Regions from separate parts of the Mesorhizobium sp. M0815 genome, predicted to be linked through region 3. Evidence: riboswitches for the same ligand, from Rfam matches in the RefSeq annotation. Region 3 holds a riboswitch; each other region holds the start of a gene.
The links. A riboswitch is a leader RNA that binds a small molecule or an ion and turns the genes downstream of it on or off. The one in region 3 is predicted to bind cobalamin.

Region 1 (9,533 bases), on a different contig from region 3:
CGTCGTCGACGAGAACGAGCGGCTGGTCGGCGTGCTGACCATCGACGACGTCGTCGACGTCATCCAGCAGGAGGCCGAGGAAGATCTGCTGCGCATGGGCGGCGTCGGCGACGAAGAACTCTCGGACAGCATCCTTTCGACTTCGCGCTCGCGTGTGCCGTGGCTGCTGGTCAACCTTTTGACGGCCTTCCTCGCGGCTTCGGTGATCGGCCTGTTCGACCGCACCATCGAGCATATCGTGGCGCTGGCGGTGCTGATGCCGATCGTCGCCGGCATGGGCGGCAATGCCGGCTCGCAGACCATGACCGTCACCGTGCGGGCGCTGGCGACGAGGGACCTCGATATCTACAATGCCGGCCGCATCATCCGCCGCGAAATCGGGGTGGGCTTCATCAACGGCATCATCTTCGCCATCCTGATCGGCATCGTCGCGGCTGCCTGGTTCCACGATCGCAATCTCGGCGGCATCATCGCGGCGGCGATGATCATCAACATGTTCGTGGCGGCTCTGGCGGGCATCCTGATCCCGCTGCTGCTCGACCGCTTCAAGATCGATCCGGCTGTGGCTTCGGCGGTTTTCGTCACTACGGTCACCGATGTCGTCGGTTTCTTTGCCTTTCTCGGGCTTGCCACATGGTGGTTCGGCGTAGGCTGAACGGCACCTCAATTGACTTTTACGTAAATGCCGTGCGAGGCTTTGGAAGGTGCCTTGTCCGCCGATTCTGGTACGCGCCTGGATGCCGGCGGCGCCGGCCAGTTGGAACTCGCGGCGTGGCCGGGGCATTGGAGTGGCGATGCGGGAATATTATTCGATCACGGAGCTGACCCGCGAATTCGACGTGTCGACGCGGACGTTGCGCTTCTACGAGGACGAAGGGCTGGTGCAGCCGGTAAGGCGCGGCCGCACCCGGCTGTTCCGTCCGTCGGACCGGCATCTCATCCGCCAGATCATGCGCGGCAAGAGGCTCGGCTTCTCGATCAACGAGATCCGCGAAATCATCCAGATGTACAGGGAGCCGCCCGGCGAGGTCGGCCAACTCAAGCTGATGATCAAGCGCATCGAGGAAAAGCGCGAGGATCTTCGCCAGAAACGCCGCGACCTCGAGGAGACCCTGGCCGAGCTCGACCAGGCCGAGGAATCCTGCGTCGAGCGGCTGGTTGAACTCGGCGTCACCACGTAAGCGCGGTGTCAGCCCCGGCTCAAATCCAGCGCCGCACCCTTTTGGCGTAGTCCCGGTACTTCTTGCCGAATTTGGCCGTCAGCACCTTCTCCTCGCTCTCGATCGTCAGCTTCTGCGTCAGGAACGCCGCGATGACCGCGAGCGGCAGGAACCAGGCGATCCCCGAGACAAAGGCGAGGCTGACCAGCAGCAATGTGTTGGCGAGGTAGATCGGGTTGCGGCTGACGGCGAAGGGTCCGGTGGTCACCAGATGGTCCGGCACGCCGTTGGGGTTGAGCGTCGTTTTGGCGCGGATCATGGTGCGGATCGCGGTGAACCAGAGCGCGGCGACCGCCACCAACCCCACAAGGCCGGCGGCGAACAGGATGTCGCCGAGAAGATCGCCGATCCACGGCAGTGGATAGAAAAACCCTAGCGCGACGCTGACGATGATGGCGGCGACATAGATCAGCGGCGGCCATGGGATGTGCCCCAGCTTCGGCTGCCCAGGATTTTGCTGCACGGGTTTCGGGTGACTGTCGGTCATTGTTGTCCTCCCTCGATTAGCGCGTTCTCGGTTCCGCCGTCTCGGTTTGGGCGGTGCAGGTGCCGGCGAGCTCGCCAATATGCGCCTTCCACTCCGGGGACTGGTCGTTGCTGTAGAGCCGGTCAAGCGAGGCTTCGCCCTGGAGAGTGTCCAGCATGCAGGCACAATAGCTGGAGCAGAACTCGGTGTCGCGCGCCTGCTCGCAGGATATTTGGCAGGATTTCAGAAAGTTCACCTCCCTGCTTTCGACCCGCGCCGGCATGAATTGCGAAAACAGCCAGACCGAGCCGATCAGCAGCGGCTGATGGATCAGATAAAAGGCAAGGCTGTGCCGGCCGATGAAGACCAGCGGGTTTGCCCAGCGGCCTGGCGTCATGGCCGACAGCCGGGTCAGCACGCCGGAGGTGGCGACGAGTTTGGTAACCGCGATGCCGGCAAGCACGGCGCCGAACCAGGGCAGCAGCGGAACATAGTCGTTGGAGTGCGGATTGGTCGCCGATAGACCGACCCACCACAAAGCCGGATGATCGAAGGCCTCGGATCTGAGGTAGAAGGGCGCCGCGATGACAAACGCCGCGACAAGCAGTGTCAGCAGCGCCGGCAGCCGCAGGAACGCCAGGCCGAGCAGGCTGGCGAGCGCGATCTCGTGCAATATGCCGAAAAAAATGAAGCCGTCGGGCGTGGCGATTCGGGTGACCAGCGATATTGCGAGAGCCGCCCCGGCAACCATGGCGAAGCGCTTCCAGAAGCCTGTCCAGCGGATTTTCTTGCCATGGGCGAGATAGAGGCTGACGCCGACCAGGAACAGGAAGCTCGAGGCGATGCAGCGCGCGTAGATTTTCCACCAGCCGAAGGCGGTGAGGCCGGGATCGGTGTAGCCGAAAAATTCGAGATCCCAGGTGAAATGATAGCTCGCCATGGCAAGCAAAGCGATGCCGCGTGCGATGTCGATGGCGGCGATGCGCTTCGCCTTCGGTTGATCCTGAACGGCGGTGGTCGGCGTGGCGATGCTCATCGGTCTCGCTGTCTTGGTTCAGCCCCGGCAAGACGACTATCACGGTTGCCACCGTCAAAAGAAGCAGTCCTCGCGTCGCGTTGGCGCGGGTCAGCATTAGAACTCGCTTTAGGCCAGAGCCGGAAAGCCTTTGGCCGGCTTCGCTTTTTGCCGTGAAGGCGTCGGTTTCCTGTTACCCGGCCAGGAATCGCCGCGGCAGATTTGTGCTCCAAACCCTGCTTTGGGCGATTCTGCTTCGGGGAAAGCAATGGCTACCCATGTGCGCCATCCTATCTGGCTTGCGGCCTTGCGGCCGGCGGATGCACGCACCTTCGCCTCGCTTTATGCGGTCGAATCGTTCGCGCGCGCCACCGTCTCCAGCGTCATCCCGATCCAGGCCTATGAGATCCTGCACAACGAGCAGATCGTCTCGATCCTCTACACGGTCGTGGCAATGCTCGGCCTCTCGGCGACGCTGTTCATGCCGATGTTGATCCGGCGCTTTGCCCGGCGCTGGGTCTATACCGCCGGTGCCTGCCTGCTGGCCGTCGGCTCGCTGTTCTTCGTCACTCATACGCTTGCTGGCCAAACGGTCGGCATGCTCTGCCGCGTCATCGGCGCCAGCGCGCTGGCGATCACGCTCAACCTCTACATCATGGACCACATCCGCAAGACCGATTTCATGCAGGCCGAGTCGCTGCGCATGGCGTGGTCGATGCTTGCCTGGACCGCCGGGCCGACGCTCGGCATTTTCCTCTACACGCGTTTCGGCATCTATGCCGCGCATAGCGCGGTGGCCGTCTTCGCCATGGCCCTGCTGGCGCTGTTCTGGACCTACCGGCTTGGCGACAACCCGTCGATCCGCCCGGGCAAGACGCGGCCGGTCAATCCGCTGGCCAATATCGGCCGCTTCGTCGCGCAGCCAAGGCTGAGGCTGGCCTGGCTGATCGCCTTCGGCCGTTCCTGCTTCTGGACGACGTTCTTTGTCTATGGGCCGCTGTTCATGGTGATCACCGGCGAGGGCGAGCTCGCCGGTGGCCTCTTGGTTTCGGCCGGCAATGCGCTTTTGTTCATGGCCATCTTCTGGGGCAGGGCGGGAAAGCGTTTCGGCGGCCGGCGCACCATGACGTTTGCCTATTTCGCCATGTCGGCGACGCTGCTGGCGGCCGGCGCCGTCGGCGAGGCCGCGCCGCTCGTCACCGGCGCGTTGCTGCTTTGCGGTGCCTTCTTCACCATCGCGCTCGATGCGCTGGGCTCGACCGCGTTCATGCGCTCGGTGCGCTCGTATGAGCGGGCGCAGATGGCGGCGGTCTACCGCACTTATCTCGACTTTTCCGAGCTGACGCCGCCGCTGGTCTATTCAGTGGTGCTGGCGTTCTTCGGCCTGGGCGCGGTTTTCGCGACGCTCGGCCTGCTGGCGGCGGTCTGCGGCTTCGTCACTTGGCGCTATCTGCCCAAATCGCTTTGATGTTCAAGCGCCGCATGCCGCTCGCGCACCCAGTTGTGGAAGCGGTGCAAATCATATTCCTCGGGCATCAGCACGCCGGCCTTATGGCGCATCGAGCGCAGGCCCTTCTGGTTGACCTCGCAGATATCAGCGTCTTCCTCCAGCACCTGGGTACCGAAGGCGACGATGTTGTCGATATCCGCAGCCGGATCGACGAGCGCTTCGGGCGAAAAAAGCCATTCGGCGGTGAGTTCGGTCTGCTCCGGCCCAAGCGGCACCAGCCGCACGGTCCTGACATAGTCGACATGGCCGACGACGAACATCGACGGCAAGTTGGTGGCATAGGTCTGCCCGGCAGCACGCTCGGCCGGCGTCAGGCTCGAAAAGACCGAGCCGTGGACGCGCCCGTCGCGCGACCAGGTTTCGGCCCCGGCCCGCAAGCCGCCGGCAAATTCCGGCGCGTCATTGTCGGCGTGGCGCGCCCATTCGGGGTCGTCGTGCCGGCCCATCAGGCCGCGGCCATAGATCGGCACCAGCCGCGACAGGTCCTTGTGGACGCCAGGGCAGTGCAGGCACTCGTTGAAGTTCTCCCAAAATATCTTCCAGTTGCAGTTCATAACCTTGCGCAGCACATGGCCGCTCAGCAGCGTTTCCAGCGGCCAGTTGGCGAGGTTGCCGGATGCCGGATCGAAGGATGTTTCAGCCGAACCGGCAGCGTCTTGCGCGAGGTTGACGAAAACGAAACCGCGCCACACCGAAAGCGCGACGCGGTAGAGCGGATGATCGGCCTTGTCGAAACCGTCCGGCAGCGATTTCGACGGCACGCGCACCAGATCGCCGCGCAGCGAATAGGACCAGGCGTGGTAGGGGCAGGTGATGAGCCGCGCCCTCAGCCGTCCTTCGCTCTGCTGGCAAAGCTGCGAGCCGCGATGCCGGCAGGTGTTGTGAAAGGCGCGCAATTCGCCGGTCTCGTCGCGCAGCACGACGACCTCCTGCGTGCCTATGCGAAACGTCCTGAAAGCCAGCGGCTGGGCAAGGTCGGCCTCGCGGCAGACCAGCAGCCAGTTGCGATACCAGATGGCCTCGAGATCGCGCTGATAGCCTGCGATGTCCCAATAGGCCGATGACGGCAGCGTCGGCTCGGCCCGCGTCAGGCCGTTATAGGGACCGCGCTCATTCGGGCTGGGTTGCATGCCGGCTTCCTCCCCATCCGCCAGCCGACACCCGGCTGTGAGAATTGTCAATTGCGGCGCCGGCCGGCGAGCTTGGCGAGGCGGCGCATTCGCCACACGATCCGGCGGAATTTGGTTTGCCGGGCGCGGCGATTCTGCCTATAGTCGCTGATGTCGTCGGTTCCGTTTGGAACCAAGAGGGAATGCGGTGCGGGCGAAATTCTTGCCCAATGCCGTGGCTGCCCCCGCAACTGTGTGCGGTAGTCCTCTCCATATGCCACTGAAGATTTTCTTCGGGAAGGTGGGGAAGGGCGCTGATCCGCGAGCCAGGAGACCTGCCGGCGACAGGAAACTGACTTCTATGCCCTCGGGTGGAGGGCGAAAGGACAAGACATGAATACCGCTTCCGTCTCGCTCGGCGCTTCCGTCTCCTCGCAGTCGCGTTTCATGCAGCTGGCGCTTGCTGCATTCCTCGGCATTTTCGTCATGGGCTTTGTCGGCTTCTCGCACATCGATGCGGTCCACAATGCCGCCCACGACTATCGCCACTCGATGGGCTTTCCCTGCCACTGACAAGGGGCTGACATCATGACACTGTTTCGCAACGTCGTGTTCATCGCGGCGATCGCAGGGCTCGTGGCCGGCGTCGTTCTCGCCTGCATGCAGGCCTATGCCACGGTGCCGCTGATCCTGAAGGCGGAAGTCTACGAACAGGCCGGCGGCGGCCATGACCATGCCGCGGCACCTGCGGCACCGGTCGAAAACGCCGGGGGCACGATGGCTATAAGCAGCGCCGCGCCGGCACCGGCTGAAGCAATGGCTCCGGCGGAGGACGAAGGCTGGGCGCCGGCCGACGGTTTCGAACGCTTTGCCTTCAGCGTCGTTGCCAATATCGTCACCGGCATCGGCTTCGCGTTGGTCCTGGTTGCGGTTTCGGAGTTCGCCGGCGGCATCGGCAATTGGCGCCAGGGCCTGTTCTGGGGGCTTGCCGGCTTTGCCGTGTTCACGCTGGCGCCGGGCCTCGGCCTGCCGCCGGAATTGCCGGCAATGCCGGCGGCCGACCTTGTCCAACGCCAGATCTGGTGGTGGGCAACGGTGGTGGCGACCGCCGCCGGTCTCGGCCTGCTCGCCTTCCGCAGATCGCTGCCGCTGGCGGTCCTTGCCGTGGCGTTGATGGTGGCGCCGCATATTGTCGGCGCGCCGCAGCCCGACAGCTTCGAGACGACAATCCCGGAAGGCCTGCATCATCAGTTCGTGGTGGCGGTGACGCTGACCAATCTGGTGTTCTGGCTGGTGCTCGGCGCGGTCGTCGGCGTGGTGCGCGGCCGCTTCACCGGCACGGCGACCAGCCTGCGCGACAGCTTTGCCTGACCGCGCTGCCGGGGCGCTGACCCTGATCATCGGCGGTGCGCGCTCCGGCAAGAGCGTGCATGCCGAGAGGCTGGTGAGTGCCTGTCCGGCGCCATGGAGCTATATCGCGACGGCGCAAGCCTATGACGAGGAGATGCGCGAACGGATCGCGCTGCACCGCTCGCGCCGCAGCGCCGGCTGGACGACCATCGAGGCGCCGCTCGACCTTGCCGGCGCGATCGAGGCACTGCCTGACGGCCAGCCGGTGCTGATCGATTGCCTGACGCTGTGGCTGACCAACCATATGCTGGCCGAACATGATGTCGAGGCCGAATGCCGAAGGCTGGCAGATGTGCTGTCGCGGCCGCGTGGACCCTGGTTCGTGGTGTCCAACGAGGTCGGCCAGGGCATCGTGCCGGAGAATGCGCTGGCAAGACGGTTTCGCGACGCGGCCGGCCGGTTGAACCAGGACGTTGCCGCCGTCGCTGACACCGTGCTTTTGATGGTGGCGGGGCTGCCGCTCAGGGTGAAATGACATGGCTGATACCGACCACATCGATCCCAAGGACGAGGAACGCCACCGCGCGAAGATGGCCAAGCGCAAGGCGGTGCAGGACGCCGAGGTTGCAGCCAAGACGGTCGAGAAAGGGCTGTTGATCGTCAACACCGGTCCGGGCAAGGGCAAGACCACGGCCGCCTTCGGGCTGGCGCTCAGAATGCTCGGCTACGGCAAGCGCGTCGGCGTCGTCCAGTTCATCAAAGGCAAATGGCACACCGGCGAGAAGGATGCTTTTGCCTGCTTCGGCGACCGCGTCGTCTGGCACGCCATGGGCGAGGGCTTTACCTGGGAAACGCAGGACCTGAAGCGCGACATCGCGGCCGCTGAGGCCGCCTGGGCCAAGGCGCTCGAGCTGATGGCCGAGCCGTCGATCAGCCTCGTGGTGCTCGACGAACTCAACATCGCGTTGCGCTACGATTATCTCGACCTCGAAAAGGTGGTCGCAGCGCTGAAGGCGCGTCGCGAGGGCCTGCATGTCGTCGTCACCGGCCGCAATGCCAAGCCGGTATTGGTCGAGGCAGCCGATCTGGTCACCGAGATGGGCGTGACCAAGCACCACTTCTCCGCCGGCGTGAAGGCGCAGCAAGGGATAGAGTTCTGAGGGGTTTGGCGATCGGGGAAGGGCGTTTCGGAGCAGGCGGCGCCGGCGAAGCTGCCGATCTCCCCCCTTGTGGGGGAGATGCCCGGCAGGGCAAAGGGGGGCACTGTCCCTCGGCCTGTCAGTCGGAGACAACTACGTCGTCAGACCGTCATTAGCAGGTGAACGGTCAAGAGGCTGGCGATCCTTCGCGCCCCCCTCTGTCCTGCCGGACATCTCCCCCGCGAGGGGGGAGATTGGATGGCGCTTCGGATTTCGCCAACCTCGAACGTCAAAGGCAGGGAATGAGAAGCGCAAAGCTGGGGCGATTATTCTTTGGGCACAGCAATTTTGTTCTTGCTTTGTGCCGGCAGCTATGGTACTAATCTCGCTATGGTGCTAACTGGCTCCAACGACCCGCCGCTTGGCGGGTTTTTTGTTTCCGCTCGATCTCGGGCGCAGGTCACGCCAAGACAACAACCACTGCGACCACCCCGAACAGCGCGATCAGCAGTAAGTCGGCGACCCGGTAAAGTTTCAGCGCCCGTCGGATGTCGGTGCTCTCGATATCGTCGCGGCGGCCGCCTTCGCCCATCAACGCGTCTTCGACCATGACGCCGTCATAGGAACGGGGGCCGGCGAGCGCCAGGCCGAGCGCACCGGCCATCGCTGCTTCCGGCCAGCCGGCATTGGGCGAGCGGTGTTTTTTCGCATCGCGCCGCACAGCATGCCAGGCGGCTTTGGCATCGGCGCCCTTGATCAGGAAAGCGGCAAGCACGATCAGCAGCGCCGTCAGCCGTGATGCCGGCAGGTTGATCCAATCGTCGAAGCGCGCCGCTGCCCAGCCGAAGGCCTCGTGGCGCGGGGTGCGGTGGCCGATCATCGAATCGGCGGTGTTGGCGGCCTTGTAGGCGACGCCGCCGGCGAGCCCGCCAACGCCGATCCAGAACGCCGGCGCGACGACGCCGTCGGAGAAGTTCTCGGCCAGGCTTTCGATCGCGGCGCGGCAGACAGCGGCCCTGTCGAGCTTTTCCGGGTCGCGGCCGACGATCCGCGAGACGGCAATGCGGCCCATGTCCAGTCCGCCGCTGTCGAGGGCGTCGGCCACCGCTTCGACATGCTCGGCCAGGCTCTTCTGCGACAGCAGCGACGTCGCCAGGATTGCGATGACCAACAAGCCGAGGGGAATGCTCCAAAGCATGGCTTCGATCCAGAAGGCGAGGGCGGCCGGCACCAGCACGATGACCAGCAGCGCGAAGACGCCCCAGCGGCGACGCTGGGCGTCGGAATCAGTGGCGCGGTTGAGCCTGCGGTCGAGAAAGGATATCAGCCTGCCGAACCAGGTGACGGGATGGCCAATGGCATCGAAGAGCTGGGCCGGGTAGCCGAGTACAAGTTCGATGGCCAGCGACAGGAAAGTGATCAGGATCGACATGAAGTCTCTTGATGGAGTGACGGCGGCAGTGGACCACGGCGGAAGCCTTGGCCGGGCGAGGGCGCTTTTCGCTCACGCGCCGCTGCCTTTCGTCGACCTCTCGACCGGGATCAATCCGCACTCCTACCCGCTTTTCGATTTGCCCGCCACCGCCCTGTCGCGATTGCCGGAAGCAGCGCGTGCCCGTGAATTGGCCGAAGTCGCGGCAAGCGCCTATGGCGTGCCGTCGGCGGCGAATGTCGCAGCGGCGCCCGGCACGCAGATCCTGTTGCCGCGCGTCGCTTCGCTGGTC
Region 2 (9,533 bases), on a different contig from region 3:
GCCACCAGATCGTCGAGCGCCGACGCGTCGTGGCGCTGGAAGACGTCGTTGTAGCGCCGCATGATCTCGGCCGTTTCGGCGGAGCGTTTTGCCGCGGCGATGTCGATGATGAGTTCCTGTGTCATTGGATATTCCTTCCCTTCAGTGATCAGCAACGGTTTCGACGAGGCGGGCCTTGAGCGTGATCGCCGCGACGCCGGCCAGCGCCCGCGACACGAGGCAGCTCTCCTTGGCCGTCTGCGCCAGCCGCTCGAAATCCCCGGCAGCCAGCCCGGCCACGCTTGCCTCCGTCTCCAACTCGATACGGGTGATCGTCGGTCCGGCCGCGGTGGCGCCGAGATGCGCTTTCGCGATTGTGTGAATGCGTGCGGGAGTATAACCTTCGCGGCCCAGGATGGCGCTCAGCGCCATCGAGAAGCAGCCGGCATGCGCCGCCGCGATCAATTCCTCCGGGTTGGTGCCGGGACCGTTCTCGAAACGCGACGGGAAGGAGTAGGCGCCTTCGAATACGCCGCTGCCTAGCCTCAGCCGGCCCGAACCTTCTTTCAACGATCCCTGCCATTGGGCCTCTGCTTCACGAATGGTCATTGTGTCTCTCCTTTGATTTGAGGGGGTCAATCAGATTTTGGGGGCGAACCAGTCAGGCGCCGTCGACGACCACTTTCCCGAAGACGTCGCCTTGCTGGAAATAACGGTAGGCGTCTTGGGCCTCGTCGAAGGCGAACACCTTGTCGATGACAGGCTTAAGCCGATGCACCGAGATGGCGCGCAGCATGGCTTCGAGGTTGGTGCGATTGCCGACGAAGAGGCGGCTGATGGTGGCGAGGCTGCGCTGGTAGACCGGGCCGGGGATCTGCACCGTCCCGCCTTTCGCATCCTGTATGGTGAGAAGCACGATGCGCCCGTAAAGCGCGCAGGCGATCATCGATTGCGCGAAGGTCGGCGGGCCGCCGGTCTCGACGACGAGGTCGATGCCACCGGTTTGCTCGCGCACAGCTGCACCCCATTCCGGCATGTCGGCCGTCGAGACGACGAGGTCGGCGCCCAGCGCCCGCAGCCGGTCCAGCTTCTCGCCGCGCGAGCTGACTGCCACGACCCGGCAGCCGAGCAGCTTGGCGAATTGCAGCGCAAACAGCGCGACGCCACCTGAACCGATGACCAGAACCCACTGCCCGGGCTTCGGCATCTCGGCCGCCGTCACGGCATTCCAAGCGGTCAGGCCGGCACAGGTCAGTGTCGCCGCTTGATGCCAGTCGAGATGATCGGGAAGCCACACCGCCCATTGCTCGTCGAGCACCGCGTATTCAGTCAGCATCCCGTCCAGCGTGCAGCCAAGCTGGTCGATCAGCCCGGCATTGATGCGGCCATCAATCCAGCGTGCAAAATAGCTGCCGGTGATGCGGTCGCCGGCGGCAAAGCGGGTGACGGCAGCTCCGACGGCAACGACTTCCCCGGCACCGTCGCTCAGCGGGACGACGTCTTGGCGCGGCGTCAGCGGATAGGTGCCGTTGAGGATCATCGTATCGCGGCGGTTGAGCGATGTGGCGCGGACACGCACGACGATCTCTCGCGGCTTCGGCGTCGGCTGCGTCCCGTCGTGCATCACCAGGCACCTGGTCCCGCCGGTTCCTTCAAGACGATAACTGCGCATTCGCCCCTCATTGATATATAGACTGATCTACATATTATATAGACCGGTTGTCATATTCGAGGCAAGGCCTATAATGCTCATTCCTGACAGAGGTTGACATGGCGAACGACACCCGCACCCGCATACTCGAGACGACGGCGCTGCTGCTAAGGCAGCGCGGCTACCACGGCACGTCGCTCAACGACATATTGAGCGCCTCAGGCGCACCGAGAGGCTCGCTCTACTTCCACTTTCCGGGCGGCAAGGATCAGCTGGTCGTCGAGGTTACGCGCGATAGCGTCGCCGATGTGACGCAGAGGCTGGACGCCGCGCTCGCTGCCGAAAAAGATCCGGCGGTGGCGGTCCACCACATCTACCAATCGGTCGCGCGCATGCTGGAAGACAACCAGTTCACGCTCGGTTGCCCGATCGCGCCCGTGGTGTTGGATTCGCCGACCGACATGCCGGAGTTGGCTGAGTTGTGCCGGTCGGCCTTCGAGCAATGGATAGGCCTGCTCAGGGCGGCCTTCGTCAGGGCAGGGGTGCCCGAGCGCCGCGCGCACGCGCTGGCGCTGCTGGTCGAATCATCGCTGGAAGGGCTGATGGTGATCGCACGCGCCACCCGCGACCGCGCCCCGGTGCTGGCGGTAGCCGATGAGGTCGCGGCGCTGATTGAGGGGGCATTGCCGGCGAAAGAGATCGCAGTCACGGCGCATTGACGTTTCGCGCTTCCACGGCATCGAGGCCAGCGCGGAGCCCTGCCGAAGGGCCGACGCTCCAGCTCTGCAATTCACGTTCTGCGCCGACGCCGAAGAAACGGTCAGGGGTATGCTCCCGCTGCTTTGGAATCGGACCGCCTCTCATCCTCCGTCCCATCAACGAAAAAGGGCGACCTCTCGGCCGCCCTTTCCGTACATGAAGGCTGATGGGTTGGATTAGAAATCCATACCGCCCATGCCGCCCATGCCGCCGCCGCCCATGCCGCCAGGCATGCCGCCGCCAGCCGACTCCTTCTTCGGAGCCTCCGCAATCATGGCTTCGGTGGTGACCAGCAGGCCGGCGACCGAGGCCGCGTCCTGCAGAGCCGTGCGCACAACCTTGACCGGATCGACGATACCCATGGCGATCATGTCGCCATATTCGCCGGTCTGGGCGTTGTAGCCGAAGGTCGCGCCCTTGTTCTCAAGGATCTTGCCGGCAACGATCGATGCTTCCGCACCGGCGTTGGCCGCGATCTGACGGGCCGGAGCCTGCAGCGCGCGACGCACGATGCTGATGCCGGCGGTCTGGTCGGAGTTGGCGCCGGTTGCCTTGATGCTCAGCGAAGCGCGCAGCAGTGCGACGCCGCCGCCGGGAACGATGCCTTCTTCGACGGCCGCACGGGTCGCGTTGAGGGCGTCATCGACGCGGTCCTTCTTTTCCTTGACTTCCACTTCGGTCGCACCGCCGACGCGGATGACGGCAACGCCGCCCGCCAGCTTGGCGAGACGTTCCTGCAGCTTCTCCTTGTCGTAGTCCGAGGTGGTCTCCTCGATCTGCTGCTTGATCTGGGCGACGCGGCCCTGGATCTCGGCCTTCTTGCCGGCGCCGTCGACGATGGTGGTGTTCTCCTTGGAGATCGACACCTTCTTGGCGCGGCCGAGCATGTTCAGGCCGACATTCTCGAGCTTGATGCCGAGGTCTTCGGAGATGACCTGGCCACCGGTGAGGATAGCGATGTCTTCCAGCATGGCCTTGCGGCGATCACCGAAGCCAGGCGCCTTGACGGCGGCGATCTTCAGGCCGCCACGCAGCTTGTTGACGACGAGCGTGGCCAAGGCCTCGCCCTCGACGTCTTCCGAAATGATGACCAGCGGCTTCGAGGTCTGCACGACAGCCTCGAGGATCGGCAGCATGGCCTGCAGGTTGGAGAGCTTCTTCTCGTGGAGAAGAATGTAGGCGTCTTCCAGATCCGCAACCATCTTCTCGGCGTTGGTGACGAAGTAGGGCGAGAGATAACCGCGGTCGAACTGCATGCCTTCGACGACTTCGAGCTCGGTCTCGGCGGTCTTGGCTTCCTCGACGGTGATGACGCCCTCATTGCCGACCTTCTGCATCGCTTCCGCGATCATCGAGCCGACCGAAACGTCGCCATTGCCGGCGATGGTGCCGACCTGGGCAACCTCTTCCGAGGTCTTGATCTTCTTGGCGTTCTTGATCAGCGTCGCGACGACGTCGGCGACGGCGAGGTCGATGCCGCGCTTGAGGTCCATCGGGTTCATGCCGGCGGCAACCGCCTTGTGGCCTTCCTGGACGATCGACTGTGCCAGAACGGTCGCGGTCGTGGTGCCGTCGCCGGCGATGTCGTTGGTCTTCGAAGCAACTTCGCGGACCATCTGCGCGCCCATGTTCTCGAACTTGTCTTCAAGCTCGATTTCCTTGGCGACGGTGACGCCGTCCTTGGTAATGCGCGGTGCGCCGAACGACTTGTCGATGACGACGTTGCGGCCCTTGGGGCCGAGCGTGACCTTCACCGCGTCGGCGAGGATGTTGACGCCGCGCAGCATGCGCTCACGAGCGTCGCGGGAGAATTTTACGTCTTTGGCAGCCATTTTTAGCTCCTGGCAGGGGCTTGGATTGAGCCCGAAGATTTAAATGAGGGTGAGGCCGATATTCAGCCGATGATGCCCATGATGTCGGCTTCCTTCATGATCAGAAGGTCTTCGCCATTGAGCTTGACTTCGGTGCCCGACCACTTGCCGAACAGGATACGGTCGCCGGCCTTGACGTCCAGCGGGACGAGCTTGCCGGCTTCGTCACGGGCGCCGGAACCGACGGCGATGATCTCGCCTTCCTGCGGCTTTTCCTTCGCCGTGTCGGGGATGATGATCCCGCCCGCGGTCTTGGATTCGGATTCGACCCGACGAACGACCACGCGGTCATGAAGCGGGCGGAACTTCGACTTTGCCATTTTTTATTCCTCGATGAGAATGGTGAGAACAGTTCCTCCGTCCGGCGGCGCCGGACATGGTTAGCACTCATCTTGGGGGAGTGCTAACGTGGCGCTGAAATAGTGTGGCAACTCGCGCGAGTCAAGGCGCCCGGTGAGCATCATCAGAACAATTGCTTCAAACAGATACTTGACCAAGTCAACTAAATGGCTGATCTTACCGGCAGGAGGATGCCATGATCATTCATCATCACCCAGGCAAGGAGCGGATCGACGCGGTGCGAGCCTTCAACCGCTTCTATACCCGCCAGATCGGGCTGCTCGACGAAGGGCTGCTGAAAAGCACCTTCTCGCTGACCGAGGCGCGGGTGCTCTATGAACTGGCGCATCGCGATGGCCTGACCGCCACGGACCTTGGGCGCGATCTCGGCCTCGATCCCGGTTATCTCAGCCGGCTGCTGAAGAAATTCGAGGAACGTCATCTGGTCGAGCGCGCCACGATCGAGGCGGATGCAAGGCGTTCGTCGATCGCCCTGACCAAGGCCGGGCGGCAGGCTTTCGCGCCGCTGAACCAGGGCTCGCACGACCAGGTCGCGGCATTGCTCGACCGGCTTTCGGTTCCCGAACAGGACAGGCTGGTCAAGGCCATGCAGACGGTGCAGCGTCTGCTGGGCGCGACCGCCGAACCCAACATTCCCTACACGCTGCGGCCTCTGCAGGTCGGCGACATCGGCTGGATCATCCATCGCCAGGGCCTGCTCTACGCGCAGGAATATGGCTGGGACGAAACCTATGAGGCGCTGGTCGCTGAAATCCTCGGCACATTCGTCAAATCCTTCGATCCGAAATGGGAACGCAGCTGGATCGCCGAGCGGGAAGGCGAGGTCGTCGGCTCCGTCTTCGTCGTGCGCCAGTCGGACGCGGTGGCGAAATTGCGCCTGCTCTACGTCGAGCCCTCGGCGCGAGGTCTCGGCATCGGCAAGCGGCTGGTCGAGGAATGTATCGGCTTTTGCCGCGCCACGGGTTACAGGACACTGACGCTGTGGACCAACGACGTGCTCGCCGCCGCCCGCCACATCTATGAGTCTGTGGGCTTTAAATTGACCAACGAGGAGTGCCACCATTCCTTCGGCAGGGATCTGGTCGGCCAGAACTGGAACCTGGAACTGTAGCAGCGCTTCCGGCGCTTCGGCGTCGGCCTGCCGTGCCTCACCCTTTGATCGGTATCCAGATTTCCAGCCCGCCATTGCCGCTGCGCGGATCAAATTCGGGGCCGTAACGCTCGAATTCCGGCGCATCGGCGATCTCGTGCCCAGAGGCTGGCAGCCATTTGTTCCAGATCGTGTTGACCGTGCGGCGGATGGTCGAGATATGGTCACGATGGGCGAACACGCCGTATTTCTGCGCCGGCACGCGCACACGCCAAAACTCCCTCGGCAGGTCCGAAAAATCGGACACTTCGACGCCAGCGATGTAGTCGAAATTGCCGGCGTCGTCGCCGTTGACGCAGACGCCATAGGCGACGTCGCCGATCTCGCCAGGAATGTTGCCAATATAGGGGCCGAACCGCTGCCACTGCATCGGGATGCCGGCGCTGGTTTCGCAGCTGTAGCGCTCGCCGAGACCGGCGATGAGAAACGGCCGGCTGGTCTCAAAACGCGGTGGTTCGAGAGTGGCGAGAAAGGACTGGTCCATCAGGATCGGCTCCACAAGATCGAGGTTGTCGAGCGAGCCTTGTGCGCGTACCAGTTCCGGCGTGGTGCCGAACTGGTCGCGGAAGGCGCGGGTGAAGGCCTCATGCGAGGCATAGCCGGCGTCGAGCGCGACCGAGAGGATGTCGGGTGCGCCGGCGCCAAGCTTGCGCGCCGCTTCGGTCAGTCGGCGAGAACGGACGTAGCTCATCACCGAACGGCCGGTAGCCGCGCCGAAAGCCCGCGTCACATGAAAGCGCGACACCCCGCTGCTCTTGGCGACATCGTCCAGCGAGACTGCTTCGGGCAGATGGCTTTCGACGAACCACAGCGCCTTCTCGGTCGGATTCATTTGGCACCTCGCATTGGCCCAGTCTCCGCATTGGCCCAGTCTTTACATGGCCCAGTCTTTACATTGGCCATGTCTTATATTGGCAAGATTATGGTGCCGCTTCCTGGCGGAGGCAGTTTGATCGAAATTGCGCACTGCGCAAATCGAGAGCGACGGTCGTCGGCAAGTCGCAGGCGTCGCGCGAAAAGGCTTGACAGGAAGCGGGCAAACGTCCTTTTAAATGTAACGTTATTACATCACGAGGTCTATATGGCTCCTTCTGACAAGACTTATTGCGCTGTGATTGGCGGAAAACTAGGGTGGCTGACTGATGGTCCCCGAGTCGAAAGGCAAGGGGTGAAAAGGGAACACGGTGAGATCTTCGGATCGAGGCCGTGGCTGCCCCCGCAACTGTAAGCGGTTAGCAAAATCCGAAGTGCCACTGGCCGGCAAGGCTGGGAAGGCAGGATGGCGCAAAGACCCGCGAGCCAGGAGACCTGCCATCAGCATGAGTTGACCGGACGGGGTGTGCCGGGAGGAGACGTGGACATCGGTCTTGTCGGCCGGTCCGTCCAGCTTCCTTCCGTCGCCATTGAGAAAGTGACGGTAAGTTGGACGCCTCCCAGCCTCTTCTTGAAGCGTGTGAACTGAGCGCGACGACGAATGGCCGGTGCCTGGTCAGCGCGGTGAGCCTTTCGATAGCGCCGGGCGACCGCCTCGCCATCATCGGCCCCAACGGCGCCGGCAAGACGACGCTGCTGCGCATGCTATGCGGTACGCTGCGGCCAAGCGCGGGAGATGTGAGATTTTCCGGACGCCGGCTGGAGAGGTTTTCGGCCGCCGAGCGGGCACTGCACATGGCGGTCGTTGGCCAGACCGACCAGCCTGATCCGCGGCTTGCCGTGATCGACTACGTCGAGCTTGGGCGCGTCCCGCATGCCGGCTTGCGACGGAGGAGCGAGCAACGCGACATCGTCATTGAAGCACTTCGCAGAACCGGCCTGCTGCCGCTGCTCGGCCGCACGATCGGCTCGCTATCCGGTGGCGAGCGGCAACGCGCCCAGTTGGCGCGCGCCATCGCCCAGGAGCCCAAAATCCTGTTCCTCGATGAACCGACCAATCATCTCGATCCGCGCGCCCGCAGCGACCTTCTCGAACTCGTATCGCAGTTTGGCATGACCGTCGTGGCGGTGCTTCATGATCTGTCGCTTGTCACGCCATTTGCCACCAGGGTCGCGGTGATGAACGAGGCCCGCCTGCAGGCACTTGCCAGTCCGCGCGAGGCGCTGACCAAGAAGTTGATCCGCGAGATTTTCGGCGTTGACGTGCTTTGGCTGCGCCATCCCACCGAAGACCGCGAACTCACGGTCTTCGACGTTCCGAACCGCGCCTCTTCACATCCCGATTTGACCAAGGAGCAACATCCGTGAAACGCCTCGTACTGTCTTTTGCCTCCCTCCTACTTGCCCAGACCGCCTTCGCTTTCCCGGTAACCGTTGATAGCTGCGGCACGCCGCTGACGTTCGACGCCGCGCCGAAGCGCGCCGTCATCCAAGATCTGAACATGGCGGAGATGGCCTTCGCGCTGGGGCTGCAACCATCGATCGTCGGCCTGACCGGCATCACCGGATGGTATAAGGTCGGTCCGGAATTCAAGGCCGAGCAGGGCGCGATCCCGGAACTCGCGCCGAAATACCCGACCCTCGAAAACCTCGTCGCCGTCGAGCCCGATTTCTTCTTCGCCGGCTGGTATTACGGCATGAAGCCTGGCGGCGAGGTGACGCCCGATACGCTGGCCCCGCACGGTATCAAGACGCTGGTGCTGACGGAAAGTTGCGTCCATCTCGACCAGAACCGCCCCGCAGCCTCGATGGACCTGCTCTATGGTGATGTCGAAAAGCTGGGCAAGATTTTTGGCAAGGAGGCGGAGGCGGGAGAGCTTGTTTCGAACTGGAAGGCGCAGCTCGCCGATATCACGGCAAAGATCGGCGACCGCACGGGAACGCGTGTGTTTCTTTACGACTCCGGCGAAGACAAACCCTTCACATCAGGCAAGTTCGCGATCCCCAGCGCCATGATCGCCGCAGCCGGCGGCGACAACATCATGGCCGACATGCCGACGAGCTGGGGCAATACGGATTGGGAGACGGTGGCGGCCCGCAATCCGCAATTTCTTATCCTGCTCGACTACCAGGACGGCGGCTACAGAAAACTGCTCGATTTCCTGAAAGCTCATCCGGCGATGAAGGAGACTGAGGCGGTCAAAAATGAGCACTTCATTGCGCTGCGCTATGGCGAACTGACGCCTGGGCCTGCCAACATCGAGGCGATCGGCAAGATCGCCAGGGCGATGCACCCGGAAGCTTTCTGAGCTTGCGCCAGAGAGCGTTCGAATTGGCGATGACAGCAGGAGCAGCAGCGATTGCCGCTCTTGCTCTGCTGTCGATTGCCTATGGATCGACGGTCATCGCGTTGAGCGACGTGATTGCTGCGCTCGGACATGCCGCCGGGCTGGACGGAGACATCGTGTCCGGTCCGGCCGGCAAGATCCCGATTGCCAAGATCGTCCTCGATCTTAGGCTACCGCGCACGATTATGGCCATCTGTGTCGGCGCCGGGCTGGGCGTCATCGGCGCGCTGCTGCAGACGGTAACGCGCAACGACCTCGCAGATCCGTTCTTGTTCGGCCTGTCGTCCGGAGCCGCGGCCGGCGCGGTTTCCGTCATCACCATTTTTGGCGACCATTTCGGTATCTGGACGTTGCCGGTCGCGGCCTTCACGGGCGGCGTATTGGCCGCCGGCATCGTGCTTTTGCTGGTTTCGCGGGTGAGGGGGCAAGGCCCCGAACGGCTGATCCTCGCCGGGCTTGCCGTCTCGTTCATGTTCACCGCCTTGACTAACTATCTCGTCTTTGCCGGAGACCAGCGCGCCGCTCACTCGGTGTTGTTCTGG
Region 3 (9,533 bases):
ATCGCCCAGTGCGACGAGGCGTTCCTGGAGACCAACGGCATCATCAAGGGCGCAATGAATTTGATCGACACGAGGCGCGCCGAACTGCTCTACAGCCGCATGGGCCCGGCCATTGAAGCCTCGGGCGGCAGCGCCGGCAACACGGCGGCGGGTGTCGCCTCCTTCGGCGGCCGCGCCGCTTTCTTCGGCAAGGTCTCCAACGACGCGCTCGGCGAAATCTACGCGCATGACATCCATGCCCAGGGCGTCGCCTTCGACACCAGGCCGCTTAACGGCGAACCGCCGACAGCGCGCTCGATGATCTTCGTCACGCCGGACGGCGAGCGCTCGATGAACACCTATCTCGGCGCCTGCGTCGAGCTCGGCCCGGAGGACGTCGAGGCCGACAAGGCGTCGGGCGCCGCGGTCACCTATTTCGAGGGCTATCTGTGGGATCCGCCGCGCGCCAAGGAGGCGATCCGGCAGACGGCGAAGCTCGCCCACGCCGCCGGGCGCGAAGTGTCGATGACATTGTCGGATTCGTTCTGCGTCGACCGCTACCGCGACGAATTCCTAGAGTTGATGCGCTCCGGCACCGTCGACATCGTCTTTGCCAACAGCCACGAGATCAAGTCGCTCTACCAGACCGCGTCCTTCGACGAGGCGCTGGCCCAGATCCGCAAGGATTGCAAGATCGCCGCCGTCACCCGCTCGGAAAAGGGCTCGGTGATCGTGCGCGGCGACGAGACCGTGACCATCGAAGCCACCAGGATCCGCGAGCTGGTCGACACGACAGGCGCCGGCGACCTCTACGCCGCCGGCTTCCTCTACGGCTACACGCAAGGCCGCAGCCTGAAGCAGTGCGGCGATCTCGGCTCGCTGGCAGCCGGGCTGGTCATCCAGCAGATCGGCCCAAGGCCAAGGCAGAATCTGCGCCGAGAGGCCGAGCAGGCGGTATTGCTGTAGGTGGGGAGCCAAGAACCAGCTGCCCACCCTTCTTAATCCAGCCCGAGCCTTTTCTTCAGTTCCGCATTCTCCTTGCGGAGACGATCGGCAAGCAGGCTCTTTAGCCGCTTGTTTTCTTCCTCGAGCGCGACGAGATCCTTCAGCCCGTCACTGTCCGCCGCCGGCGCCGCCGCCTTCTTCCAAAGATAATATGTCTGTTCCGAGATGCCGGCTTGCTTCACCGCACTCTTGAGAGTAGCGCCGCCGCCGATCGAGGTCTCGATCTGCGCCAGCTTCTGGGCACGATCCTTCGCGGAGTAGCTCTTTCGGCCTGTTCGCGCTGACGGCGGTGCTTCAGTGGCCGCGGATATCGGCTTGGCGCCGTTCTTGCGGGCAGGCGAGCTCGCCTCAGCTTCTGGCTTCCTCGACCGCCGCGCTCTCGCCTTCGGTTTTGGCGTTTCCGTTTTGTCTGCCGGTTCGCTAACTACTGCTGACTCGGTTTCCAGGGGATTGGCCATGAAATGCTCCACTCGCGGTTCGTGCAAAGGTTCAGCATCAAGGACCACTACAGTAGAGTCAACAAGCTGACGATTTAACGGCTCGACTTCCTTTGTTGTCTCGGCCATCGCCGCGGCGATGTCGAAATTGCCCCAGATGGAACGTGCGGATTTTTGATAATTGCGCTTTTGTTTGACTTCCACGGTGAATGGTCGCGTCTGCCGCCTCATAGTTCCTTCCTGAATAGGAGAATGAAGTCGCCGCTCGAATTTTTGGCGCTTCCTGCTTAGCGCGGAGCATTATCGTATAGCCGCTCAACGGGCAAGTGATGCCGGTCTTCGATGGCTGACCCATCTGGGGGATTTGAGCGGCTTCGCGCGTCCTGCGCATGCCTGTAAGGCCGCCAAGTTTTCTGGGTTAGCAGGCGCGCACTGTGGCAGCTTGGCTTGTACGGCGAGGCCATGGTTGAGTGAGGCGAAACAAATCCAGCCCCGCGGTCAATCCCGAGGCTTCCCACAATGGCGAAGAGAACATCTTCACTCGTCCCTTTTGAGCACAAGACCTTCCGTTCGCTATGGTCGGCTGCACTCATTTCGAACCTTGGCACCCTAGTGGAAGGTGCGGCGGCAGCTTGGCTGATGACGAGCATCGCCACCTCCCATGGAATGGTGGCGCTCGTCCAGTCATCGACCACCCTCCCCTACATGATCTTCTCGCTCGCGGCGGGAGCGCTCGCGGACAAGTTTGACCGTCGCCGGATCATGTTGACTGCGCAACTGCTGATGGTCCGCGTATCCGCCTTCCTGGCGTTCCTGACCTCTGCGGGGAATGACACCCTGGACCCTTCTGGGTCTCACCTTCCTAATCGGCTGTGGTTGGGCATTGCACGATCCCTCTTGGCAAGCCTTCATGGGAGATATCCTGCCTCGCGAACACCTGCCAAGCGGGGTTTGCGCTCAACGGCATGAGCTACAATCTCATGCGCAGCATCGGGCCGGCGATTGGCGGCATAATCGTGGCCACAGCCGGTGCGGCCTTCGCGTTCCTCTTCAACGTCCTTTGCTACTTCGCTCTGATCGCTGCGCTGTTGCGATGGAAAGCCGAACGGGCACGACAAGCGCTGCCGCGGGAGGCTTTCGGCAGTGCGATGGCGGCGGGCTTCCGTTACGTGCTCTTGTCGCCGAACCTTCTCAAGGTGATGTGCCGGAGTTTCATTTTCGGCCTCACCGCCGTTGTCATTTTGGCTCTCCTGCCGTTGGTCGCTCGCGAACAGATCAAAGGGACCGCAGTCACCTACGGCGTGATGCTCGGCTTCTTCGGCCTGGGAGCGATTTGCGGCGCGCTCCTCATCGGGCGGGTCCGAGAAGTTCTCTCCAACGAATGGGTCATTCGCGGTGCGTTCTTTGTATTGGCGATCAGCTGCTTCTTTCGGGCATGGAGTGAGCACGTTGGGCTGAGCTGTCTCAACCTCATGCCAGCCGGTGCGGCCTGGATTCAATCATTCTCGCTGTTTAACGTCACAGTGCAGCTTTCGGCGCCGCGGTGGGTGGTTGGACGCCCCCTCTCTCTATCAGACGGCCACATACGGCGGCATGGCGGCGGGAAGCTGGCTTTGGGGCGAACTGGCGGATATCCAAGGTGTTTCGGGAGCCTTGCTCGTCCGCCAGCTGGTTGTGATTGGGGGACTGATGGGCATCCTTCTGCGTCAGCCGGATTTTGAAACGCTCAATCTGGATCCGACCAACAAGTTCAGCGAACCGACGCTGCAACTTGACCTGCGGCCACGAAGCGGTCCGATCATGGTGATGGTCGACTATCGTGTCGATCAGAGAGATCCAGACTCGCCCACAATAATTATCTGAATTTCAGCAGTAATTTTTGATCGCCCATTCGTGCTGTGTACCAGCCCTGTGTCTTGCGCAAGTGGTCACGAACGGCTGCCGGAGCCTCGAAGACGCCCTAAAAACACATGCTGCGATTTTTAAACACGCTTGACGTGTTAGATTAATTCATCCACAATGCGTGTGTTGAACACGCGAGGTGAGTTATGAACATGAAAGAGCTTAGGGTTCGACTGGGCATGACTCAAAAAGATTTGGCAGAGCAGATGGCAACGACGCAACAGACTGTGGGCCGTTGGGAAACAGGCAAAACGCAGTTGAACGTTGAGCAGATCAAGGACCTTTGTCTCACGTTGAAATGCACGGTCGAGGAGCTGCTGGGCTGGAAGATTGATGTCGAGGAGTGGCGCACGAGCCCGTTTGCAATTGCCGATGCCGAAACGCGATACGGCACGCTCAGAATCAAGACGACTGTTGGCAGCCGCCAATATCCTATCGATGAAAAGGCGCGTGAATCGATTTTACGTCAGTTGAAGGAACTTCATAATCTTCGTAGAAATAACTCAAGCAGGCCATGGCTGTATTGTTGGAGCCTTGACAACAAAATACTCTTGGTAAATCCGCAATATGTCCGCACCATTGAGCTTGTCGGTGACGATGTAGAGGAGATGCCAGAGTATTATCATCCAGAAATCTATCGGGCTTTGGATGACTGGGATAAGGGTGAGGTTTCAGGAAAGCTGAAGAAAGAATGCGATGCCATCATCGCAGAGATGGGTGATCAGGAAGCCGTGCGCATGGCCTCCTATGTTCGCGTCACGTATGACGACGGAGAAGATGAGTGGAACTTCTTGGATGAAGAAACCGCTACGACTTTCTTCGGATTGGAAGCTGCGACCTTTGACGTTCCCCAGTGTAGTTTCGCCGAAGTGGAGGAAGAAGGTTACTACCGAGCGCGATACGCCAACCTTGATCGCGTCGCGGTGATGGAGGTTCCAAGCGACCGTTATCACAGATTGACCGCGCCCGAGGAAGCTTAGAACCATCCACGAAGGGCGCATGTTACATCTCGACCTTGCGTGGTGCGTTTTCAGTACGAGATGACGTTAAGCGTAGGTGGTGGCAGGTAAGAGTGCTCGACCAGAAGCTCAACTGCCTCCTCAATATCGCTGCCGATGTGCCGCAGGACACGTCCACGGGAGCGTGGATAGGCGTGAAGTTCCTGCACTCCACGGTCCGCTCTCCCATCGCCGGTGTGTGCCCGACGCCATCTTGTGGACGAGCTTGGCCGCCTGCACCCGGTTGTATTCCGGCTTGCGGTCCGCCTGGGCGGTCCGCCGCGATGGCTATCTCCATGTCAATCGACGCCGAACTTTGACTGCCCGCTGCTTTTGATGAATTTGGCGAGGTCCCGCGCATAATCACTCTTGGTCTTCTCCTTGAGGCCCTGTGTCGCGAACTTGTGGTCCAGCACGGCAAACAGGTCCAAGTCCCCTTCCGCCTGTGGCGCTGGCTTGCCCTCACCGCCCTCGGCTTCCCAATTGGGGACCGCTTCTGCGCGCTGCACCGTGGCGATTGTCCGCCCAAGACGCATCACAAGATCGAACGCCAAACCGTGCGCGTGCACGACGATTTGCCGCTCAGGCCTCATTTGGACAGGACTTGAGCTGGCCCGGTGGTTTGAGCCGGGTTACCTTGAGCCGGTGGGCTGCGAACAAGCAGTTCGAGACATTGGCCTCGATCACTTAACACGCCGCTGCGCCTGGCCCCGGTGTGCTCCCCCCGAAATCGTTGTGTCATATCACCGAGGGCATCACGGCCAACAGCTTCCACATGGGCAACAGCCTCGCCATTGAGCCGAATTGGTCGCGAGCAGATCACCAACGAAGCGGTCGGAACCTCGGAGCCGAAGTTCGACGCCGAGGTGGTTCGCATGATGCGCTAAGCAGCACCACGGCGCTTGCCGGTATGTTTGCTGCCGGCAGCCGACGAACTCCTATCCTCCTGGACAAGGGCGCCGTGCGTCATTGCTTTGATTTACGGGCCGCTCAAGGCTTCCACAGTTTTCGCTCTCGAGGCGACCTTTGGAACATGCCAACGGAAATTTAACATAACGACATAAACATTTCTTTATGCGGCGTTGACAGAGAAGCGAACTGCTGTAATTGTCTCCCGCGTCGTGGTTCTCCGTACGGCGCTGCCGCAGCGGAGCTAAGAGGGAAGCCGGTGCGATGCCGGCGCTGCCCCCGCAACTGTTAGCGGCGAGCCAACCCCACTCATGTCACTGAGGCGAATAGCCTTGGGAAGACGGGTAGAGGCTATGACCCCGCGAGCCAGGAGACCTGCCACGGCGAATTACGTCCACGGGCGGGGTGTCTCGGTGGCCGCTGCAGCCTGGCGTTCGTGCCGGCCTGCTAGCGCCTTCCTTGTCACCGACGCCCCAACCATCGGGGTCTGGCATGACTGTCTCTCAGCAAATTCCTGTAGCAACGCTCGGCGTGCCCCGCTTCGGTCGTCGGCGAGAACTGAAATTCGCGCTTGAAAGCTACTGGTCCGGAAAATCGTCCGCTGCCGACCTTCTCACGACGGCGAAGGCGCTCCGTGCCGCTAGCTGGGAGGAGCAACGCGATCGCGGCGTGTCGAAAATCCCGTCGAACGACTTCTCGCTCTACGACCATGTGCTCGACACCGCAGCCATGGTCGGCGCCCTTCCGTCCCGTTACGGCTGGAATGGCGGCGAGGTCCCACTCGACATCTACTTCGCTATGGCGCGCGGCAACCAAGGTCAGACGGAGGATTGTGGGCACGGTGGTCACCAGCATGCGGCTCATCGGCCTGGCGTAGCCGCGATGGAAATGACCAAGTGGTTTGACACCAACTATCACTACATTGTGCCGGAACTAGACGATGATCAGACGTTCGCTCTTTCGTCGACGAAGCCGGTTGATTACTTCCTCGAGGCTAAAGCCCTCGGCATTCACACACGCCCAGTCATCCTTGGACCGGTCACCTTCCTCAAGCTGGCTAAATCGCCTGCCGAAGGCTTCGATCCCATCGCGCTCCTACCACGGCTTCTGCCCGTCTACGAGCAACTCCTGCGGAGCTTGAAGCTGTCGGGCGCCGATTGGGTGCAGATCGATGAGCCAGCGCTTGTCCTCGATCTGAACCCGAACGAACGAGCTGCGTTCGAATTCGCCTATGGCCAGCTGTCGAAAGCCGCGCCCGAGCTGAAGATCATGCTGGCTACCTATTTCGGGCCGCTGGGAGACAATCTCGAAACCGCGGTTTCTCTGCCCCTGGCCGGGCTGCATATTGATCTCGTGCGCGCTCCCGAGCAGCTGGAAACGGTGGGTCGGCTCGCACCGAAGGATCTGGTGCTCTCGCTTGGCTTGATCGATGGCCGCAACGTCTGGCGTGCGAACCTGCCCGCCATTCTCGACCGCATCAAACCGATCGTCGCCGGCTGGCCCTTGGACCGCGTCGAGATCGCGCCTTCTTGCTCGATGCTGCATGTGCCGATCGACCTCCGCATGGAGACGGAACTCGACGCGGACATCAGGTCGTGGCTCGCCTTCGCGGCCCAGAAGACCGACGAGTTGGTGTTGCTTGCCCGGGCCCTGTCCCAAGGCAGGGATGCGGTGGCAGGCGCGTTGAAAGCGTCTGCCGAGGCTGCCGCCACTCGCGTGACATCCACGAAGATCCATGACCCGCTGGTTGAGGGGCGGATCGCCAGCATTGACGACAGCATGAAGCGACGAGAGAGCGCTTTTGCCGAGCGCTCCAGAGTCCAGGCCGGCACGCTCGGGCTGCCGCCGTTCCCGACGACGACCATCGGGTCCTTCCCGCAGACGCCGCAGGTACGCAGGGCGCGGGCCGCTCATGCGAAGGGCCAGCTGAGCTATGTCGACTACGAGACCTTCCTGAAGAAGGAGATCGAGGCTGCAATTCGCTGGCAGGAAGAGATCGGGCTGGACGTGCTGGTGCACGGTGAGTTCGAACGAAACGACATGGTACAGCATTTCGGCGAGCAGCTGTCCGGCTTCGCCTTCACCCAGCATGCCTGGGTGCAGAGCTATGGGTCGCGTTACGTGCGCCCCCCATCATCTTCGGCGACGTATCGAGGCCCAATCCGATGACGCTGCGCTGGTGGCAGTTCGCCCAGTCGCTTACGGAAAACCCTGTGAAGGGAATGCTCACAGGCCCAGTGACCATTCTCAACTGGTCATTTGTTCGCGACGACGTACCCCGCTCCGAAGCATGCCGCCAGATCGCGCTCGCCATCCGCGACGAAGTGACGGATCTCGAATGGTCCGGCGCAAGGATGATCCAGATCGATGAGGCCGCGTTTCGCGAAGGATTGCCACTGCGCCAGTCTGATTGGAACGACTATCTCGACTGGGCTGTCGAATGCTTCCGGATCGCTTCAACGGGTGTAAAGGACGCGACTCAAATCCATACCCACATGTGCTATTCGGAGTTCAACGAGATCATCGACGCGATCGCTGAAATGGATGCGGATGTCATTTCGATTGAGACGTCGCGCTCGAAAATGGAACTGCTGGACGCCTTCACGAGCTCCAAATATCCGAATGAAATCGGGCCCGGAGTCTACGACATTCACTCACCACGGGTCCCGGAAGTCGGCGAGATTTCGGATCTCGTCATGCTTGCCCGCGAGCGACTGTCCGATGCCCAACTGTGGGTAAACCCGGACTGTGGCCTCAAAACCCGCAAGTGGGAGGAGGTCCGCCCTGCCCTCATGAACATGGTTGCTGCAGCACGCGCGCTCCGGGAGAAAGTGTAGGCCGGAAGGTTTCCTGGTTGCTCACCATGTGGTGAGTTACCGGCTGCCGCATGTCGGCTGTGAATGTGCCAAAACGCGATCACATCCTTTGAAATAAGTCACTCGAGTGAGAATGTGCACTTTCCTTCGGCACGTGTATTAATCGCGCAGGAGTAAAGGGTACCGTTTTCTCCCTGTGACGTGTCGAGTTCGAAGGGGATGTGATTGGCGTCGAGACCGCTCCGGCCATGGGTTATCAGCATGCCAAGTGCACTGTTCTCGATCAGTTCGTAGAGGACTTCTCGGCTCGGTTCATCGAAATGCGCGGGTACATACATGATAGTTCCTTTCACTGGCCGCCGGGTTCGCTATTCACCGGTTGACATCCGATGGCAAGCGTTCCAACGCGGCGGCGATCTGGCGCTTCGCTGCTGAGGGCAGAGGCAGGATGGGACGCGGGGGGTCGGCACGGCAAATCTCGAGCAATTCGGCAAGTGCATAGACGACGCGAAGGCTCGAGAACTCCTTGAAGAGGCTCCAGAGCGGCGCAAGCGTGGCATCGATCCGTCGCGCTTCGGCCGCATCGCCCTGTTGCGCCGCCGTGACGATCTTCACGCAGACCTCGGGCAGGATGCCGGCGAGGACGCTGTACCATGTGTCGGCGCCGGCGATCATGGCCTCTGCGGCGTTCCAGTCGCCGCTGTAGCCGATCGAGAACCCTTCCGGCACAGTGCGCCTCTGGTCGGCCAGATGGCTCTTGATCGCATCGCCCTTGTCTGTCGGATTCTTGATAGCGACGATCCCCCGCACCTTTGCCAGGCGGCTGACGAGTGCTGGGGTGAAACGGAAATGCGTCGTTCCTGGATTGTCGTAGATGACGATCGGAAGGCCACTTTCGCGCGCCACCGTGGAGAAATGTTCGAACACCTCGTCATCAGTGAGCGGGGTGTAAGAGGCGGCGGCAAGCAACCCCGCGGCAGCCCCAATGGCTTTAGCGTCCTGCGCGAGCCTCACTGCTTCGTCGGTGCGCAGCGCGCCCACACCCACCACGACCGGCATTTGTCCCCCGGTTTCGTCCAAGGTCTCGGCGAGCGCCCGTCGCCGTTCCTCGCGCGTCAGATACATGTAGGTGCCGGTGCTGCCGAGAAGACCGATGGAGTCGACCTGAGCGGCGCCAAGCCGAGTAATCAGCCTGCGCAGAGCAACGGTATCGACGCGGCCGTCACGATCGGCGGGCGTGATGGGAAACGCGGAAAGACCGCTCAGGAATGCCATGGCAAGGCTCCAGGTTTGTGCGTGAGCGCAGGACTGGCCGGACGACAGGTCATCACAAGGCGTCCAGAGCCCGCCGCAGGTCGGCGATTAGGTCATCGACGTCTTCAAGACCCACCGAGAGACGCATGAGGTCCTCGCCGACTCCATCGGCCAGATGCGCATCCTTGCGGATCGGCTGACGAGCACGGGTCAGGCTTGCCGGATGATAGATG

Region 1: linked by a shared signal. The riboswitch ahead of NKI01_RS02420 (CbtB domain-containing protein) and the one ahead of metE (5-methyltetrahydropteroyltriglutamate--homocysteine S-methyltransferase) in region 3 are both predicted to bind cobalamin.
Region 2: linked by a shared signal. The riboswitch ahead of NKI01_RS06395 (ABC transporter ATP-binding protein) and the one ahead of metE (5-methyltetrahydropteroyltriglutamate--homocysteine S-methyltransferase) in region 3 are both predicted to bind cobalamin.

The regions. Positions count from the first base shown of each region.
Region 1 is NZ_JAMYOU010000001.1:505,970-515,502, reverse strand. Features, by position in the region: gene mgtE (magnesium transporter) at 1-655, shown strand, start outside; gene NKI01_RS02445 (MerR family transcriptional regulator) at 795-1,181, shown strand; gene NKI01_RS02440 (methyltransferase family protein) at 1,201-1,707, opposite strand; gene NKI01_RS02435 (heparan-alpha-glucosaminide N-acetyltransferase) at 1,724-2,722, opposite strand; gene NKI01_RS02430 (MFS transporter) at 2,970-4,169, shown strand; gene NKI01_RS02425 (aromatic ring-hydroxylating oxygenase subunit alpha) at 4,148-5,341, opposite strand; cobalamin riboswitch at 5,482-5,677, shown strand; gene NKI01_RS02420 (CbtB domain-containing protein) at 5,714-5,893, shown strand; gene NKI01_RS02415 (CbtA family protein) at 5,909-6,691, shown strand; gene cobU (bifunctional adenosylcobinamide kinase/adenosylcobinamide-phosphate guanylyltransferase) at 6,684-7,205, shown strand; gene cobO (cob(I)yrinic acid a,c-diamide adenosyltransferase) at 7,207-7,830, shown strand; gene cbiB (adenosylcobinamide-phosphate synthase CbiB) at 8,270-9,241, opposite strand; gene cobD (threonine-phosphate decarboxylase CobD) at 9,240-9,533, shown strand, end outside.
Region 2 is NZ_JAMYOU010000003.1:287,223-296,755, reverse strand. Features, by position in the region: gene NKI01_RS06435 (nuclear transport factor 2 family protein) at 1-125, opposite strand, end outside; gene NKI01_RS06430 (OsmC family protein) at 142-588, opposite strand; gene NKI01_RS06425 (zinc-dependent alcohol dehydrogenase family protein) at 641-1,603, opposite strand; gene NKI01_RS06420 (TetR/AcrR family transcriptional regulator) at 1,750-2,349, shown strand; gene groL (chaperonin GroEL) at 2,566-4,221, opposite strand; gene groES (co-chaperone GroES) at 4,284-4,580, opposite strand; gene NKI01_RS06405 (bifunctional helix-turn-helix transcriptional regulator/GNAT family N-acetyltransferase) at 4,796-5,731, shown strand; gene NKI01_RS06400 (GyrI-like domain-containing protein) at 5,769-6,602, opposite strand; cobalamin riboswitch at 6,897-7,100, shown strand; gene NKI01_RS06395 (ABC transporter ATP-binding protein) at 7,193-8,011, shown strand; gene NKI01_RS06390 (ABC transporter substrate-binding protein) at 8,008-8,952, shown strand; gene NKI01_RS06385 (FecCD family ABC transporter permease) at 8,982-9,533, shown strand, end outside.
Region 3 is NZ_JAMYOU010000024.1:47,930-57,462, forward strand. Features, by position in the region: gene NKI01_RS23360 (adenosine kinase) at 1-945, shown strand, start outside; gene NKI01_RS23365 (transposase) at 978-1,652, opposite strand; partial or broken gene NKI01_RS23370 (MFS transporter) at 1,941-3,257, shown strand; gene NKI01_RS23375 (helix-turn-helix transcriptional regulator) at 3,470-4,303, shown strand; gene NKI01_RS23380 (hypothetical protein) at 4,621-4,875, opposite strand; cobalamin riboswitch at 5,427-5,627, shown strand; partial or broken gene metE (5-methyltetrahydropteroyltriglutamate--homocysteine S-methyltransferase) at 5,723-8,067, shown strand; gene NKI01_RS23390 (FMN-binding negative transcriptional regulator) at 8,166-8,384, opposite strand; gene NKI01_RS23395 (dihydrodipicolinate synthase family protein) at 8,419-9,321, opposite strand; gene NKI01_RS23400 (trans-sulfuration enzyme family protein) at 9,374-9,533, opposite strand, start outside.